Regions from separate parts of the Streptomyces sp. NBC_00223 genome, predicted to be linked through region 2. Evidence: riboswitches for the same ligand, from Rfam matches in the RefSeq annotation. Region 2 holds a riboswitch; the other holds the start of a gene.

What was found. Region 2 has a riboswitch for cobalamin ahead of OHA30_RS33465 (CbtB domain-containing protein). Riboswitches for the same ligand answer to the same signal wherever they lie in the genome.
Region 1: another riboswitch for cobalamin. It lies ahead of metE (5-methyltetrahydropteroyltriglutamate--homocysteine S-methyltransferase); the one in region 2 lies ahead of OHA30_RS33465 (CbtB domain-containing protein).

What each region holds. Positions count from the first base shown of each region.
Region 1 covers NZ_CP108109.1:7,706,325-7,711,893, reverse strand. Annotated here, with positions in the region: gene OHA30_RS32730 (ATP-grasp domain-containing protein) at 1-607, opposite strand, end outside; gene OHA30_RS32725 (hypothetical protein) at 652-837, shown strand; gene OHA30_RS32720 (hypothetical protein) at 1,176-1,430, opposite strand; cobalamin riboswitch at 2,222-2,443, shown strand; gene metE (5-methyltetrahydropteroyltriglutamate--homocysteine S-methyltransferase) at 2,605-4,923, shown strand; gene OHA30_RS32710 (terpene synthase family protein) at 5,185-5,569, shown strand, end outside.
Region 2 covers NZ_CP108109.1:7,866,650-7,872,218, forward strand. Annotated here, with positions in the region: gene OHA30_RS33450 (ABC transporter substrate-binding protein) at 1-465, opposite strand, end outside; gene OHA30_RS33455 (putative protein N(5)-glutamine methyltransferase) at 893-1,687, shown strand; gene OHA30_RS33460 (HoxN/HupN/NixA family nickel/cobalt transporter) at 1,759-2,829, opposite strand; cobalamin riboswitch at 3,120-3,241, shown strand; gene OHA30_RS33465 (CbtB domain-containing protein) at 3,276-3,491, shown strand; gene OHA30_RS33470 (CbtA family protein) at 3,525-4,385, shown strand; gene OHA30_RS33475 ((2Fe-2S)-binding protein) at 4,382-5,110, shown strand; gene cobF (precorrin-6A synthase (deacetylating)) at 5,251-5,569, shown strand, end outside.

The sequences.
Region 1 (5,569 bases), 160 kb from region 2:
ACTCCGGCTTCGAGAACGTCTCGAAGCCGCGCAGAACGACCCCGCCGACCAGGAACTCCTCCTGCAGTTCCACGAAGCGCCGCACGACACGTGTCAGTCCGACCGCGTCGGCGAGATCGGGGATGAAGCACGCCTGGTCCCACTCGTGCTTGCGGGATTTGACGTAGTCCTTCACGATTCCCGGGCCCGGCGGCAACGGCCCGGCGAGGACAGCCAGGTCCTCGGCGGCCAGGATCTCCCCGGGTTCGGTGGGACGCCACGCGCTCGCGGGCGTGATGTCGACGAACATCGGGTACCAGCCCGGCAGTTCGTGAGCGGCCCGGTATTCCTCCGGAGTGACGAGCAGTTCGATGCCGCGTCGGCTCAGCGCCTCGGCCAATTCGGCGTATCGACCGCCGGGGATCATCCAACCTCGATACCAGGCACTCCCCAGCCCGGCCGGTACGTGCGCGACAGCCCGCTGTACGTCCCCCCGCAGCAGCGCGTCGTGGTCGACCAGCCCGACCGCCCCGCCACGGGCCCGCACCTCGTGTGCTTCCGCCGCGAAGTGTTCGTCCACACGTCGAGAGTTCAACGGATCATGGCAGTACAGGACGGACGTCGGCATGCCGCACACGCTACGGACCACCGGAGCCTTGGGCCACCGGATTCGTGCGGCCGGGCACGGCGGCGTGCGCTGAGCGGCGAGGGCCGCTGCGGGCCGTCGCCGGCTTCCCGCCCACGGTCAACGGATACAACTACAGCTGGACAGTGCCCGTATCCGACCTCGGTGACGCCATCGACTACATCGATATGCAGGGCGAGGGCTACGGCCCCCTGACCAACGTCCTCGGCTGAATCAATTCCGTCGACCGACGACCGTCCCCTCATCGTTCTTCGGACGGCTCCGACCGTCTCCCGTAAGGAATTCGGCCGGAGCCGTCCGAGGACACAGGACCCGCTGCCCGCGGTGGGCAGAATCGGATACGGGCCGGGGCCGGGGACCCGTCGGTGGCCATCCGCGAGCCGGGGTACGAGGGGCGCCTCGACCCCGAAGCCATCGCCGAAGCCGTCCGCGACGACGCCGAGGGCCGCCGAACAGCGACTCGGCGGCCCGCGTGAGGCAGCGCGCCGAGCAGGCCGGCGATCCGCGCCGTGGACGATGGCTCATCACAACGACCCGGCTCCGACGCTGTTCACCGACGCCACCTGAGGTATTTGCTCACACCCAGCCCTGCTGCCGCCACGAGGCATCCGGAGATCGCCAGCCAGAGAAGCGCTGCCATGATTCCCGCACATATGATCAGAAACCCGACCGGTGCAATGAACTCAAGTCTGCTGCCGGTTCCCCGTACGACCACCTCCGCGACAACCGCGATCATCACGGCCAGCATGATCAGGGGACCGATCACCGGAATCCCATGAGGGGTGACATCGACGGAAATCTCCACCCGGAACCCCCTTCGAACAGACGCCCGTTGCGAGGCGGATCAGCCCAGGACGCCCGGCTCACGCCGCGAGCGCCAACCGAAGATACCCCACACGTATCCCGCCGCCTGTCAGTGAAGTCTCGCCCGACTCAGCCGATTTCCCCTGGCGAAACAGCCGCCGACGGCGTGGGCGTCAGGTCGGGGAGTCGCGGAGGGAGCCGGCGACCGCCCGCAGGCAGAACGTGAAGTCCTCGGCCGATCCGGCGACCGCCGCAGCCGAACACCCCCACACCGCCCGCCGGATAAGGCGGCCCGCCCGGCCGAGGACACGGGCGTCCGCGACCGCAACCGAAACCGCTTGGTCGTTGACCGTCAGCTCTGCTGCGCCGTAGCGGGGGCAGTGGGCAAGGTGTATCCGTCGGCGAGCAGGGCTCGGCGGACAGCTACGGCCCGATCCCCGGCTGCTTCGAATTCGGCCTTCGCGGCCATGAAGTCGGCCTTGGTCCGCTCTCCGCCGGCCTCGAATTCGGCCCTGGTGACGTCGGAATGGGGACTCCGGCGGTGAGTTGGGCAGGACGTCCGGCGATCGGGGGGTCTTGTGACGGTCCGATCGCCGTGCCGGGGCGGACCGTGACGTTCCTCCGCTCGGACGGCGTGCGCCGACTGCCCGCGGACTTGGCCCGTGCCCCGCTTTCACCTCCTTCGTTCCGGGCGTTCCGGGCCGGTCCCGGACTCCGCCGGGGAACCGGACCTGTGTCCCACGTCATGTCCCGACATGTGAACAGCGGCGCCCGGGAAGTGGCCCGCCCTCTAACCTGGCCGGTGCAGCTGGTTCGCCCTGTCCGCCAGGCAGGCGCGTCGCAAGAGGGAACCCGGTGGGAATCCGGGACTGCCCCGCAGCGGTGAGTGGGAACGACCGCCGTCATACGCACTGGATCCGGACCGCGGATCTGGGAAGCGACGGCCAGTAGGTGTCCGGCACGAAGCCGGACGCGCCCGCGAGTCCGAAGACCTGCCCGTTGCCCGTACGCGACCGATCGCGTGCGGAAATCCCGGTGACCTCGTGGGCGGGTCGGCGTACATATCGGCGGAACGGGCGCGCCCAGGGCGTGCTGCCGGTCCGTCCGGTCCGTCACCCTTCGCGCTCGCGTCCCGTCGCCGGGATGCCAGGAGACATCTCGCGAAGGAGATTTCCGTGACAGCGAAGTCCGCAGCCGCGGCAGCACGGCCCACCGTGTACGGCTACCCCCGCCAGGGACAGCAGCGGGAACTGAAGAAGGCCATCGAGGGGTACTGGAAGGGCCGGGTCACCGCCGACGCCCTCCGGGAGACCGCGGCCGAGCTGCGCCGCGCCAACTGGCGGCAGCTGGCCGACGCCGGTGTCGATGAACTGCCCACCGGCGACTTCTCGTACTACGACCATGTCCTGGACACCACCGTCATGGTCGGTGCCGTGCCCGCCCGGCACCGAGCCGCGGTCGCGGCCGACCCGCTGGACGGCTACTTCGCGATGGCCCGCGGTACGCAGGAGGTGGCGCCGCTGGAGATGACCAAGTGGTTCGACACCAACTACCACTACCTCGTCCCCGAGTTGGGCCCCGGCACCGTCTTCACCGCCGACCCGTCCAAGCAGGTCGCCGAGCTGAAGGAAGCCCTCGCGCTCGGTCACACCGCCCGGCCGGTGCTCGTCGGCCCGGTCACGTATCTCCTGCTCGCCAAGCCCGCCCCCGGTGTGGCCGCCGACTTCGAACCGCTGACCCTGCTGGACCGGCTGCTGCCGGTCTACGCCGAGGTGCTGGCCGATCTGCGGGCCGCCGGCGCGCAGTGGGCGCAGTTGGACGAGCCCGCGCTTGTCCAGGACCAGCCGCCTGCCGTGCTGGACGCCGTGGCGCGCGTCTACGGCGATCTGGGGGCGCTCACCGACCGGCCGAAGCTGCTGGTGGCGTCCTACTTCGACCGGCTGGGCGAGGCGCTGCCGGTGCTGGCCAAGGCCCCCGTCGAGGGCCTGGCGCTGGACTTCACCGGCCCGGCCGCCGCCAATCTCGACGACCTCGCCGCCGTCGGCGGGCTGCCCGGCAAGCGCCTGGTCGCGGGCGTCGTGGACGGCCGCAACATCTGGATCAACGACCTGGAGAAGTCGCTGTCCACACTGGCCACCCTGCTGGGCCTGGCAGACCGGGTGGACGTGGCGCCGTCCTGCTCGCTGCTGCACGTGCCGCTCGACCTCGGCGCGGAGAGCGGGCTCGACCCGCAGGTCACCCGCTGGCTGGCCTTCGCCCGGCAGAAGACCGCCGAGGTCGTCACGCTGGCCCAGGGGCTCGCCCAGGGCACCGACACCGTCGCCGCCCGGCTCGCCGCCAACCGCGCGGACCTCGCCTCCCGTACGGCCTCCGCGCTCACCCGCGACCCCGCCGTACGGGCCCGCGCCGCCGCCGTCACCGAGGCGGAGACCCGCAGGCCGCAGCCGTACGCCGAACGCGCCACCGCCCAGCGCGCCCGCCTGGGGCTGCCACTGCTGCCGACGACCACCATCGGCTCCTTCCCGCAGACCGGCGACCTGCGCGCCGCCCGCGCCGACCTGCGGGCCGGGCGGATCGACACCGCCGGGTACGAGGAGCGGATCGCCGCCGAGATCGCCGAGGTCGTCTCCTTCCAGGAGAAGACCGGGCTGGACGTCCTGGTGCACGGCGAGCCCGAACGCAGCGACATGGTCCAGTACTTCGCCGAACAGCTCACCGGCTACCTCGCCACCCGGCACGGGTGGGTCCAGTCCTACGGCACCCGCTACGTCCGCCCGCCGATCCTGGCCGGCGACATCTCCCGCCCCGAGCCCATGACGGTCCGCTGGACCTCCTACGCACAATCGCTCACCGACCGCCCGGTCAAGGGCATGCTCACCGGCCCTGTCACCATGCTCGCCTGGTCCTTCGTCCGCGACGACCAGCCGCTCGCCGACACCGCCCGGCAGGTCGCCCTCGCGCTGCGCGACGAGGTCGCCGACCTGGAGGCCGCAGGCACCGCCGTCATCCAGGTCGACGAACCCGCCCTGCGCGAAACCCTGCCCCTGCGCGCCGCCGACCGGCCCGCGTACCTCGCCTGGGCCACCGAGGCGTTCCGGCTCGCCACCGGCGGGGTACGCGCGGACACCCAGATCCACACGCACATGTGCTACGCCGAGTTCGGCGACATCGTGCAGGCAATCGACGACCTCGACGCCGACGTCATCAGCCTGGAAGCCGCCCGCTCCCACATGCAGGTCGCCCACGAACTCGCCGCCCACGGCTACCCCCGCGAGGTCGGACCCGGCGTCTACGACATCCACTCCCCGCGCGTGCCCGACACGCACGAGGTGACGGCCCTGCTGCGCAACGGACTTGAGGGCATCCCCGCCGAGCGGCTGTGGGTCAACCCCGACTGCGGCCTCAAGACCCGCGCCTGGCCCGAGACACGCGCGTCCCTGGAAAACCTGGTCACCGCGGCCTGCACGGTCCGCGCGGAACTGCCCGCCTCCTGACCCCCCGACGGCCGGGAGGGACGTGTTCCGCGTCCCTCCCGGCCGCGCCCGTGCCATCCGGCCGCCCCCGCCCCCGGGGCGGCGTCCCGCCCGGGCACCGGGCCGACTCGACGGCCAACAGCCCCTGCACGGCCCCCAGTCACGTCAGCCGCTCGCCCGCGAGCGAACCGATCGGGTGAAACAGCGGCCCGGCGCATTGCGTCACCTTCGGTTGCGAATGATCATCTCAGCGTTAGGTACCGCAACGAAGGGCAAGCGTACGTGACGCAACCAGGGGCTGTTTTCAGCACGCCATGGCCGCTCAGGGTCAACCCGCATCTCGACCAGGCTCGGGAGAGCGCGATCGCGTGGATGCGGGGGCACGGTCTGCTGCACGGCGAGCAGGGGGTCGAGGACTTCGTCGAGTGGCGGCTGGCGGAGGTCGCCGCGTACTTCTACCCGAAGGCCGATGCCGAGGACTGCTGCGTCGCCGCGCAGATGATGGGGTGGTACTTCCTGCCCTTCGACGACCAGTTGGACGGTGACATCGGGCGTGATCCCCGGCGGGTGCACCAGGTCTGCGACGCGCTGATCGGGATCGTGCACGGCATCTCGGGGCCCGAGCTCTACCAGGCGCCCACGGTCAGGGCGTTCGCGGATCTGTGGC
Region 2 (5,569 bases):
GAAGCCGTTGGCGTTGGTGAAGTTGGCGATGCCGTAGACCTTGCCGTCCACCGTCGCCTTGTCGGTGAAGGTGTACTGCTTGCTGAGGTCCGCGGCGCTGCCCAGCGACGCGAAGAACTTCGGGTAGTCGTCCTGCTTGATGACCGCGGGGATCATGAGCACGTCGCCGTAGTTCGACGTGTTCATGCGGATCTTGACTTCGCCCTCGTAGTCGGTGATGCCCTCGAAGGTCACGTGCACCTTCGGGTAGATCTTGTTGAACTCGGCGGCGTACTTCTTCATCGTGCCGTCCTGCACCAGGTCCGTGCGCTGGGTGAGGACCTTGACGTCACCGGTCACCTTGGCGGGATCGGTGGGTGAGGAGGCCGACTCACCGCTCGACGACGAGCCTCCGCCACCGCCGCAGGCCGTCGCCAGCAGCGCCATGGTGGCGAGCAGCGAACCGGCCAGTACCTTGCGCTTCATGTGCACCATCTCCGTTTCACGACATCCGTCCGAGCGAGTCCAGGAGGGGACGAGTCGCGCAGCGCGGTTACTTAAGCGATTCAGTAGCGGAACGACCGCACTATTGCATTGGGTTGTTGGTCGGTAAAGGGACTGATTCAGCGCTGATGCTTAACCGTTACATTGCGGTTCAGTGCGGGGCACGCGGAGAAGGCGCGGCGAGGCCCCGGCGGACGGGCGGGACAGGCCCGGCGGCCCCGCCGGTGGGGTAGGTTGAAGCCCATCGGCACCGCGCGTGCGCCGGGTACGGCAGCGCGGACGAACCGGAGGAGGTGGGACCGATTACCCCCAGCACACGACGGGCGCTCCCGCCCCACGGCCGCGCGGACTGACGGCGCGGCCGCCGATCGACGCCGGGGAGCTCCCGCAGGCTTCCCGAAAGGCTCTCATGTCGGAAATCGCATCACAACCGTCCGAACCGGTTCTCGTCGCCACCCTGCGCGCGGCCGGCTGCGTCTTCGCCGAGGACGAGGCGCGGCTGCTCACCGCCGCCGCCCGCACCCCGGGCGAACTCGCCGCCATGGTCGAGCGGCGCGCCGCCGGTCTGCCGCTGGAACACGTCATCGGCTGGGCCGAGTTCGGCGGACTGCGGATCGCCGTGGACCCCGGGGTCTTCGTACCCCGCCGCCGTACCGAACTCCTGGTCCGGGAGGCGGCCCGGCTCGGCCGCCCCGGAGCCGTCGTCCTGGACCTGTGCTGCGGCTCGGGCGCGGTCGGCGTGGCGCTCGCCGCGGCCCTGGGCCGGGTCGAACTGCACGCCGCCGACCTCGACCCGGCCGCGGTGCGCTGCGCCCGCCGCAACGTCGGCGCCGCGGGCGGGCGGGTCCACGAGGGCGACCTGTTCGACCCGCTGCCCGCGGACCTGCGCGGGCGCGTCGACGTGCTCGCCGCCAACGTGCCCTACGTGCCCACAGGGGACGTCGGCTTTCTGCCGCCGGAGGCCCGGGAGCACGAGGCGCTGATCGCGCTCGACGGCGGCCCCGACGGGCTCGACGTGCTGCGCCGGGTGGCCGCCGGGGCGCCCGGCTGGCTGGCGCCGGGCGGCTCACTGCTCTTCGAGACCAGCGAGCGGCAGGCCGCCCTCGCTGCCGGGGTCGTCGAAGCCGCCGGACTGCGGCCGCGCGTGGTGAGCGACGACGGGCTGTACGCGACGGTCGTGACCGGGACGCGCGCGGCCCGCTGACCTCCGCGCGGGCGAAAGGGGCGGCCCCCGCGCCGGGAGCCGCCCCTTGCCGCCGTGCCGGGGCTCGGGGTTCAGTCCTGCTGCTCCGCGGGCCGCAGCCCGGCGGACCACTTCTCCTCGATGTTGCCGAACCTCCACACCGCGAAGGCGATCGCCCAGGTGCCGAAGAACAGGCCGACGATCACATACCCGACGATGTTCAGATCCAGGCCGCCGACCCAGTCCCAGAAGGCGCCGTGCAGCTTGGCCTTCTCACCGATCAGGCCCAGCAGTTCCACCGTGCCGATGATCAGCGCGACCGCGACCGACAGACCGGTGATCGTCAGGTTGTAGTACACCTTGCGGACGGGCTTGGAGAAGGCCCACTCGTAGGCGAAGTTCATGAACGAGCCGTCGATGGTGTCCAGCAGCGACATACCCGCCGCGAACAGCACCGGCAGGCACAGGATCGCGTACCAGGGCAGCCCGGAGGCGGCGCCGGAGCCCGCGAGCACCAGCAGCGCGATCTCGGTGGCGGTGTCGAAGCCCAGGCCGAACAGCAGCCCCAGCGGGTACATCTGCCACGGCTTGGTGATCGACTTCATCAGCCGGCCGAGCAACCGGTTCATGAACCCGCGGTTGTTGAGCTGCTCCTCCAGCGCGGCCTCGTCGAAGTCGCCCTGGCGCATCTGCCGGAAGACCTTCCAGATCCCGGCCAGGATCAGCAGGTTGAGGAACGCGATGACGTACAGGAACGTGCCCGAGACGGTGGTGCCGATCCAGCCGGTGACGTTGTGCAGCTGCGAGTTGTCGTCCTCGACCGGGTTGGCCAGCGCCTTGACGCCCAGCGACAGCAGGAGCGCCAGGGCGAAGACGATGCTGGAGTGACCGAGGGAGAACCAGAAGCCCACCGACAGCGGGCGCTTGCCCTCGCCCATCAGCTTGCGCGTGGTGTTGTCGATCGCCGCGATGTGGTCGGCGTCGAAGGCGTGCCGCATACCGAGCGTGTACGCGGTGACGCCGATGCCGATGCCGAAGGACTTCGTGCCGAGGCTGTAGTGCTCGGGGGCCACGACCGCCACCAGCGTGAACCAGCCGATCACGTGCAGTGCCACGATGAACGCGGCCATGCCGCCGAGCCTGCTCCACTCGGACCTGCTCATCGATCCCGATATCCGTCTCCAGCGGGACGCGGCGGTACCGGCCGGTGCCTCGGCGGTGCTGGTCATGGTTTGGTCCTCCGTGCTGACGGCGTGCGGCGCTGACTGCGGCAATGTACTAGTTGCAATTTACTCGCAATAGCGCGGGTGTCACCCGTGCGGCTGTGGACAACGGTGGTGCGCCGGGCGCGCGGGCGCGGGGCCGGCCCGGCGGGAGAGCTTGGTCACAACTGGTCGGAACGCCCGGCGGATTGACGTTCGCCCTGATTGACGCCCTGAACAGGCAGCCCTACGCTCCTTGACGTAGTGATGGTGTGGGGAAGCCGGTGGGAATCCGGCACGGTCGCGCCACTGTGAGCCCCCCGCCGCCAGGCGGCGGGCGAGTCAGACAGCCACCCGTCACGACGCCCATGGAACAGGGACGCACGATCCCCTAAGGAGGGCTCACCTTGAGCAGCATTTCCCCCTCGCGCCCGGCGGCCACACCGGTCGTCCTGCCGGTCTCGAAGTCCGTACTCCGGCTGGTCGGCACCGCGGTCCTCGCGCTCGCCGCCTACTACTTCATCGGTGTCGACCAGGGTGCCGTCTCGGTGTTCGGCAACGACATGCACATCCACGAGTTCGTCCACGACGCGCGTCACTTCCTCGGCTTCCCCTGCCACTGACGCCCCGGCACCTCTACGTACGGACAACTCGACATGGAAAAGAAGCTCATACTGCGCGGCGTCCTCGCCGGCGCAGTCGCCGGGCTGCTCGCCTTCCTCTTCGCCCGCGTCTTCGCCGAGCCGCTGATCGGCAAGGCCATCGACTACGAGAGCGGCCGTGACGCCGCGCAGGCCGCGCTGGACAAGGCGGCCGGACTTCCCGCGGGGGCCGCGGACCCGGACCTGTTCAGCCGGACCGTCCAGGCGGATGTCGGCATCGGCGTCGGCATGATCGTCTTCGGCATGGCGATGGGCGCGCTGTTCGCCGTGGCCTACGCCGTGTGCCTGGGCCGGGTCGGGGGCCTGCGGGCCCGCAATCTGTCGCTGCTCGTCGCGGGCGGCGGCTTCCTCGGCATGTACCTGGTGCCGTTCCTCAAGTACCCGGCCAACCCGCCCGCGATCGGCCACGAGGAGACCATCAGGGCCCGCAGCGGCCTCTATCTGATCATGGTGGTCTGCTCGATCGCCTTCCTGGCCGGCGCGGTCTGGCTCGGCAAGCGGCTCCAGGCGCGCTTCGGCAACTGGAACGCCACCCTGCTGGCGGCGGGCGCCTTCGTCGTCGCCATCGGCGTGGTCATGCTGCTCCTGCCGTCGCTGGGCCATCTGGCCGTCAACAAGCGGGAGTTCGGCAACCACGCCACCGAGACCCCGCTGCCGCTGACCGACGGCAAGGGCACCATCGTCTACCCGGGCTTCCCGGCCGATGTGCTCTTCTCGTTCCGCTTCTACTCCGTCGGCGCGCAACTGCTGCTCTGGTCCGCCATCGGGCTGCTCTTCGCGCCGCAGGCCGAACGGCTGCTCAAGCCGCGTCCGGACACCCCGTCCACGCGGGAGCCGGCCCCCGTGCCGGCATGACCCCTCCCGCCCCGGACGACCGCCGGGAACCGGGCGCGGTGGCCGAAGGGGTCACCGCGCTCGGGCCGTTCTTCGCCCTGGACCTCCACCCGCCCGGGTCGCCGCCGGCCGGGCCCTGGCAGCCGGTGACCCGGTCACTGCTCGACGAGCGGACGGCCGAGGTCGGGGCCAGGCTCGCCGCCGCCGGGGGACAGCGGCCCGAGGCCGTCGAGCTCCGGGTCGCCGCCTCCGTCGCCCATCTCGGCCTGGCCGCACGGCTGGTGTCGCCCGCGCTGGCCGCCGCCGCGCTGTACGGGCGGCCGCTGGTCTTCGGCCTCGGCGACGTGCGCTGGCAGCCCGTGCTCGGCGGGCCCGTACCCCTGTCGCTGCCCGCGGACGCGGTGGGGGAGGCCGGTACGCCCGAACGGCTGGCCGGCGTGCTGGCCGCGGAGCTGCTGGCCGGGCCGCTGGAGGAACTGGCCGCCGCTTTCGCGGTCTCCGCGCACATCGCGCGCGGCAACACCGTCTCCGCCGTCAACAGCGCCGCCGCCATGATCGCCCGAGCCCGGCCCGAGGCGGCCGGGCCCGCCCGCGCGCTGGCCGCCCTCCTGCTGGCCCGCCCACCGCTGGCCGGCGAGAGTTCCACCGCGCCCGACGGCTCCTTCCGGCGCCGCAGCTGCTGTCTGATCTACCGCGCCGCACCGGACCGCAAGGGCGCCCTGTGCGGCGACTGCGCGCTGCGGTGAGCCGCGGTGAACCAGTCCGTCCGACCCGAAGGGCCGCCGTGCCAGACTCACCGACCGTGAAACCGACGGCGGATCCGACCGTGAAACCGACGGCGGATCCGACCGTGAAACCGACTGCGGATCAGACCACGGATCCGACCGTGAAACAGATCCGGGTCATCGGCATCGGGGCGGGCGACCCGGACCAGCTGACCCTCCAGGCGGTACGGGCGCTCGGCGACACGGATGTCTTCTTCCTGCTCGACAAGGGCGAGGAGAAGTCCGACCTGGCGGCACTGCGCGCGCTGATCCTGGAACGCCACGCCACCCGCTCGCACCGGGTGGTCGTCGCGCGCGACCCCGAGCGGGACCGTACGGCGGCCTCGGCGGCGTACGTACCGGCGGTGGACGACTGGCGGCGGCGCCGGGCCGACATCTACGAGCGGCTGATCACCGAGGAACTGGCCGACGGCGAGTGCG